2 linked regions of the Flocculibacter collagenilyticus genome follow. The protein of the gene in region 2 interacts with the protein of the main gene of each other region in a pairwise test. Links are inferred from orthologs where the notes say so. Each region holds a gene or a part of one and is shown on either strand. Other genes may lie near its edges.

Evidence for each region.
Region 1: the proteins of ndk (region 2) and ung interact in binary tests that used the Escherichia coli proteins (3 or more experiments, as listed by UniProt). The link is inferred for Flocculibacter collagenilyticus from one-to-one orthologs.

What each region holds. Positions count from the first base shown.
Region 1 is NZ_CP059888.1:750,947-754,592, forward strand. What follows is about bases 448-3,290. They hold ung (uracil-DNA glycosylase), read left to right. Parts: upstream 448-1,456; coding sequence 1,457-2,125; downstream 2,126-3,290. Other genes in these bases: HUU81_RS03240 (glycosyl hydrolase family 28-related protein), read right to left, coding at 448-1,002; HUU81_RS03250 (DUF3545 family protein), read right to left, coding at 2,216-2,392; pgi (glucose-6-phosphate isomerase), read right to left, coding at 2,653-3,290. Outside these bases: more of HUU81_RS03240, read right to left, coding at 1-447; more of pgi, read right to left, coding at 3,291-3,646. UniProt on the Escherichia coli protein: Excises uracil residues from the DNA which can arise as a result of misincorporation of dUMP residues by DNA polymerase or due to deamination of cytosine.
Region 2 is NZ_CP059888.1:2,670,667-2,674,292, forward strand. Bases 804-3,626 are described here. They hold ndk (nucleoside-diphosphate kinase), read right to left. Parts: upstream 2,520-3,626; coding sequence 2,088-2,519; downstream 804-2,087. Other genes in these bases: HUU81_RS11860 (bifunctional tRNA (adenosine(37)-C2)-methyltransferase TrmG/ribosomal RNA large subunit methyltransferase RlmN), read right to left, coding at 804-1,847; trhP (prephenate-dependent tRNA uridine(34) hydroxylase TrhP), read left to right, coding at 2,898-3,626. Also shown: type IV pilus biogenesis/stability protein PilW, read right to left, coding at 1-695; more of HUU81_RS11860, read right to left, coding at 723-803. UniProt on the Escherichia coli protein: Major role in the synthesis of nucleoside triphosphates other than ATP. The ATP gamma phosphate is transferred to the NDP beta phosphate via a ping-pong mechanism, using a phosphorylated active-site intermediate.

The DNA.
Region 1 (3,646 bases), 1.9 Mb from region 2 along the record:
AAAAGGATTTCCGCTACTAATTGCTTCACTGAGAAACGTATTATCTATAAGTATCATTGGATGCATTTGCTGTGCTTCAATGTTTCCTCTATCAGCATAAAAGTTGTATACGTCAGTAATTATTACCTGCTGTTGTGAGTTAGAGTTTATAGAGCTATTAAATAAGTAAGGGGCGGTAACTGACCAATTACTGGTGTTGTTATTGATAAAAGACATGTCAAATAAGCCGAAATTCTTTATATTGGCAAAATAGATAGCAGTACGACTAGTGTTTTCTATAATTCCACCTCTGAAATTAATCCCGACGCCTGGAGAGCCAGGAACACCGTAGTTCATTCTGATAAATACAGCATGCACTCCTCCATAAACGTTGAAGTTATAGAAGCTTACGTTATTCACTTGATGGTAACTATTTTCGTTAGTTTGCAAGCTTCGAAGTCCAACCGTGTTGTTTTTCATATATATATCTTCGAAACTGGAATACCACGACCTCTGTAAATTAATACCCACATCGAAATTGTTAATTGAAAGATCGGAGATACGAGAGCCATTAGTGAAATTAAATAAATCGAGTCCGACTGAGTTTGGAGTAGAGGTATTTGACTCGCCGTCATATGATTCTGGACTCCAAGTTGAATTACAATTAATATTTTTTAATGTAAATCCCTCTAAAGTGATACCATTTTTGGCTGATAAGCTAGACAGGTCTATCCCTTTTATGCAGCCATCAATTGTAAGTGTCGCTTTATCTCTACCATCACCATAAATTTTGACCGTGTTGATGGGAGTTATGGAGTTAGAAAGGGTGTAATTTCCCGTACTGAGATAAATTACACGCTTATTTAATGATATAGCGTCATTTATAGCGTCATCTGCAGACTTTTCATCATTAACAGCTAAATATTCTTTGATGTTAAAGTGTTCATTATTCGGAACTTGGGCCTTGAGCAAAACAGGTAAAAGCACAAAGACTAATAAAAAACAGTGTGTATATATTTTCATATTTATTCCTTAAATTGTTGGATATTTTATTGAAAAGATTGGTGCGCGTAAGCTAATTGAGTTGTTTGATGATGTCTATGGTTACAGAAAATATTTATAAAGTTTGTAATAAAGTTTTAGGGACTATATTAGCAAACATGTTGCAACGATTGTCTTAGAGGTGGATAGAAATACGTAAGTTATGGCAAATGTTAACTGTTTTATAATCAAAATGACGACATTATCAATTAGGAAATACCTCATCAGTAGAATATGGGATTAAATTACAAAAATGTGCCAAAAGAAGTCTTCAAGTTTATTTGACTTGCTGTGGGGGGCTTTACTCGTTGAGTATGCAAGCGAAGCTATTCTTTCGCATTCATTACCGAATGACTATGAACAAGTTAAAGCCTTTTTGTTATCCTAGCGAAATTCAAGATAGAGAAATAAGCTCGCTGGAGGATAAGTGGGAAAAATAACTTGGCGGGATCTACTCGCGGCGGAAAAAAGCGAAGAGTATTTTCAGCAAACCATAGACTATGTAGAGCAAGCGCGTAATGCAGGAAAAGTGATTTACCCTGCAGCAAAGGATGTGTTTAATGCCTTTAAGCTAACCGAGTTTAATCAGGTTAAAGTCGTGATCTTAGGGCAAGATCCTTATCATGGGCCCAATCAAGCCCATGGCTTATGTTTTTCAGTGTTACCTGGTATCAAGCCGCCACCGTCACTAATGAATATGTATAAAGAGCTAAGTAGTGATATTAGTGGCTTTACAATACCTCAGCATGGTTACTTAGCAAGTTGGGCAGAACAAGGTGTGTTGTTATTAAATACGGTCTTAACCGTAGAGCAGGGACAGGCGCACTCGCATAAGCATTTAGGTTGGGAACGTTTCACTGATAAGGTTATTGATGCATTAAACGAACATGCAGAGGGGGTTGTGTTTCTGTTATGGGGCGCGCATGCGCAAAAGAAAGGCAAGTTTATTAATAAACAAAAGCACCATGTATTAGCGGCTCCACATCCGTCACCGTTATCAGCACATCGTGGTTTTTTAGGTTGCGGTCATTTTTCGCAAACTAATCAAATTTTGCATAATCAAGGTAAAGCAGAGATTAACTGGCGATTGCCAGTTAATCTCTAATTAATAATACTTGAATCTTGGTTATCGCACGGCGTCAGTGATTTAGCGCTAAAAACAAAAAAGCCCAAACTTTTCAGTTGGGCTTTTTTGTTAGAGTTCTAAATCGTCTGATGCTAATGATAAATTCCAGTCAATATCAAGCAATTCTTGTTTTAGTTTATATTTGTCTTTGATTGCCTCAATTTCTCGCCATTTGCGTTTTGTTTTAGTTTTCGTTTTAGCAGAAGGACGTTCAATTATATTCATTAAATCATCAGTCATTTCCATATTGGCCTCCAATTGTTTACCAATTGTCTAGTTACTGCACAAATATCTATATCATAGAAAAATTTAAAGTAAAAGACTTTTATTACAATTGAATGAATGAAAAATGAACCTAAGGTGACTGATAAATAATCTAAATTCAGGTTTTTCGCTAGGTAAAGCTGACTGAAGCATAATCAGTTAGCGCAATACTAAAAAGCAGAATTAGAAAATAAAGCCAGATTATAGCGCCAATAAGAATGGCGCTACACATCACTGAGCGTTTATGAAGGCGAAGAAAAGCGTTTAATTAGCTGTGTGGTAGATGAGTCGTACTGGTGATTAGCAGTATCTGTATTATCAGCACCTTCAATCGTGTTAAGTATATCAGTACTCATTGTCTTACCTAATTCGACACCCCATTGGTCAAACGAATTAATATTCCAAATCACACCTTGGCAGAATACTTTATGTTCATACAATGCGATTAGACGGCCTAAATTGTATGGTGTTAAGGCATTCATTAATAGGGTATTGCTTGGCTTATTGCCCTGCATCACTTTATGTGGTGCTAGGCGTTCAATCTCGCTGCTGTCTAACCCTTTTTCAGATAACTCGGATTTAGCTTCTGCGAGCGTTTTGCCCATCATTAACGCTTGGCTTTGTGCAAAACAATTTGACGCTAACGCATTATGTAAATCTTGAGAGGAATGAGTAGGTTCAATAGCCAGAATAAAGTCAGACGGAATTAATGGGCTACCTTGATGCATAAGTTGATGAAACGCATGTTGTCCATTTGTGCCTTCGCCACCCCATATAATTGGGCCGGTTTCGGCAAAAGTGTCGTTGCCATCTTGTTGCACTGTTTTACCGTTACTTTCCATATCTAGCTGCTGAATATAAGCGGGAAAGCCACGTAGGTCATGATGGTACGGTAGTAGTAAATGACTTTGCGCACCAAAGAAATTAATATACCAAACACCCATGAGCGCCATAATTACGGGCATGTTTTGAGATAAAGGGGCTGTAGCGAAATGATCATCCATTGCATTTCCGCCAGCGAGCATTTGGCTAAAGTTTTCAAAGCCAATAGCAATAGCTAGTGGTAGACCAATGGCAGACCACACTGAATATCGTCCACCAACCCAGTCCCACATAGGAAAGATGTTTTCTTGCTTAATACCAAATTGAACAGCAGCATCTATGTTTGATGAAACAGCCACAAAATGTTTGCCAATATCGTCTTGGGAAGCACCAGCGTCTCGTAACCATTGCTTT
Region 2 (3,626 bases):
GCAGCATCCACATTGCCCATGATCCGCTCTACTTTATGCCTAAGCATCAAGCCACGAGCACTCATTTTATTGTTTTTATCCATTCGCTCTAAATATGTGCGGGCAGCAACATAGTCGCTCTTAGCATACGCTAATGCCGCTAAACTTAATAAAGTGTTAGCTCGGAATGGGTTATGAGATAGGGAAAACGTTAAATATTCTTCACCTTTATCGTATAAATCATGCTCAAGTGCGCATAATCCTAAGTTTTCATAAGTGTCAGCAACACGAATATAGCTAGGTACTTTAATCGCACGCAGCATAAGCTTTTCTGCTTTCTCATATTGACCAACTTTACACAAAAAAGCGCCGTAATTATTTAGCGTATCTGGATTTTTTGGATCTAAGTCTATCGCTTTTTCATATGACTTAATCGCTAAGCCATGTTCATTCACCATCTGATAATAGTAAGCTAAGCTGATATGCACTTCAGGCATTTTAGGTGCAAAAGTTAAGGCTTTTTCTAAATTGTATTTAGCTTGAGAAGGCTCGCCGTTTTTTAAATAATTCAACCCTAAGGCGATACGGGTGTGAGCAGCATCTTGCGGATCAAACTTTCTTTGAAATACCGGTTTTTCAGACCCCTTTACCGAGGTCTGAGTAACACATCCGCTTAGTAATGCAAGTGATAAGGTGGTAACAACAAGACGTAACATAAATCCAAACTGTGTAATTATTTTCTCTTACACCATTTTCACTGAAATCTCGTCACCTTTCATCTGTTTTTTTACTAATCTTTTAGTACGGTCGATAACATCACCTACTAATTGTCCGCATGCAGCATCAATATCATCCCCTCGCGTACGTCTTACAATACACGTAAGTCCCGCGTCCTGCAGCACTTTAGAGAAACGATCAATGCGGCTATTACTAGAACGCTCATACGGTGAACCCGGGTAAGGGTTAAACGGGATCAGATTTATTTTAGATGGCGTACCACGTAGCACTTTCACCAATTCGTGAGCCTGATCGGTTGAGTCATTAATACCAGACAGCATCACATACTCAATGGTTACACTGCTATTTGCTTTGGAACCATCAATGTAACGACGACAGGCAGCTAAGAATGTATCAATATCATACTTCTTATTAATAGGAACTAATTCGTTTCTAAGCTCGTTATTAGGCGCATGAAGTGAAATGGCTAGGGCAACGTCAATTTTTTCTTTTAAAATATCCAGAGCTGGAACAACACCCGATGTGCTTAATGTCACGCGGCGTTTAGATAAACCAAAGCCCCAGTCATCCATCATTAATTCCATAGCAGGGACTACATTATTTAAGTTTAATAATGGTTCACCCATTCCCATCATTACGACGTTTGTAACTGGGCGACGAGTACTATCACCATGTAACCCAATATCACGCGCAACGCGCCAAACTTGGCCGATAATTTCTGAGACTTTTAAATTACGGTTAAAGCCTTGTTGAGCAGTAGAGCAAAAAGTACATTCAAGTGCACAGCCTACTTGAGAAGAGACACAAAGTGTGGCTCTATCTTTTTCAGGGATCCAAACCGCTTCAACTTCTTGACCACCTTCTAACAGTAAAGCGTATTTTTTAGTACCGTCGGAGGCGTCTTGTCTAACAGAAATTTCAGGCGCTTTGATTTCACACATGGCGCGAAGCTTTTCTTTCAGCTTTTTGTTAATGTTGCTCATTTCGTCAAAGTTGTCATGACCAAAATGATAAATCCATTTCATTACTTGATCGCCACGGAACGGCTTTTCTCCGATAGATTCGAAAAATTCGCGCATTTGCGAACGAGTTAGATCAAGAAGATTAATTTTCTTTGAAGTGGCGCTCATGGATTTCCTCAAACAACTTACAAAAAATAACACTTAGTGTTGTAAACGATAGTAATGCATTACATTTATTCACCCTACCCTTGATTAGCTCTCTAGGGTAAAAATGGCGACAAATTGTACAATATTTATACAAAAATAACCAACTGAATTGTATTTTTACCAATCCTAGTTAGATTTGCTATAAATACTGGCACTAAAAAAGGGGGCTTCGCCCCCTTTTTTAACGTTAATCGCTAGCGATTAACGAGTACGTGAGCAAAGCTCTTCTTCAGTGAAGAAGTAAGCAATTTCACGTGCAGCAGATTCAGGAGCATCTGAACCGTGTACTGCATTTTCGTCAATTGACTCAGCGTAATCAGCACGAAGAGTACCAGCTAACGCTTCAGCAGGGTTAGTAGCACCCATGATTTCACGGTTTTTAAGTACTGCATTTTCGCCTTCAAGAACTTGAACCATCACTGGACCAGAAGTCATGAACTCAACTAACGCGCCAAAGAAAGGACGTTCTTTGTGCTCAGCGTAAAAGCCTTCAGCTTGCTCTTGAGAAAGGTGAACCATTTTAGATGCTACGATACGAAGACCAGCACTTTCAAAACGGTTATAGATAGCGCCAATTACGTTTTTAGCAACTGCGTCAGGTTTGATGATTGAAAAAGTACGCTGTAAAGCCATTTTTCTGCTCCAAAAATTGATGGTTTGTTAAACGTATTTCCAATACATACATGAAAAACCGCTTAACCAACCTAGTTAATTAAGAAATCTAAAAATTCTGGGCGCGAATTATACGCTAGCTTGATGCAAGCCACAATTATATTTTTAGCTTGAGTGAACCACCTAAAATTCAAAAACATAACTTGATCAAAATCAACATAATAGAAATGAAAGGATAAAGAGCCCTTTACCCTGCACTGTAAGGGTTATAAAATGCGCACCCGCTATTTTTAGAGCTAGACTCAGTGCTTAACTTAAACGGTCATGCCACAGATTTATCAATAGTCCGATTTATAGCTAACACAAATGCGTTAACAGATTAAGGTTCATGAGGTAATTATGTCAGACACACAAAATATCCAACAAACGCAAGCACAAGCTTGGCTTAAACCGGAATTACTTGCACCTGCTGGCAGCCTTAAAAACATGCGTTATGCCTTTGCATATGGTGCAGATGCCGTATACGCAGGGCAACCTCGTTATAGCTTACGTGTTCGCAATAATGAATTTAACTTAGAAAATCTCGCTATTGGTATAAAAGAAGCACATCAACAAAATAAAAAGTTTTATGTGGTTAGTAATATCGCACCCCACAATGGCAAAATTAATACTTATTTAAAAGATATTAAGCCTGTAATTGAAATGGGGCCAGACGCGCTTATCATGTCAGATCCCGGCTTAATTATGTTAGTGCGTGAAGCCTTTCCAGATATGCCAATTCACTTGTCGGTACAAGCGAACGCCGTCAATTACGCCACTGTAAAGTTTTGGGCAAAACAAGGTATTGAACGTGTTATTTTATCGCGCGAATTATCACTTAATGAAATAGAAGAAATACGTGAGTTGTGTCCAGAAACTGAACTAGAAGTGTTTGTTCATGGTGCTTTATGCATGGCTTACTCTGGCCGCTGTTTATTATCAGGATACATGAACAAACGCGACCCTAATCAAGGCACTTGCACTAACGCCTGCCGTTGGAGTTACGACGTAAAAGAAGCGAAAGAAGATGAAACGGGTGATGTTGTTCAAAAAATCACCCCTAATGACGTTATACCTACGCTAGGTGAA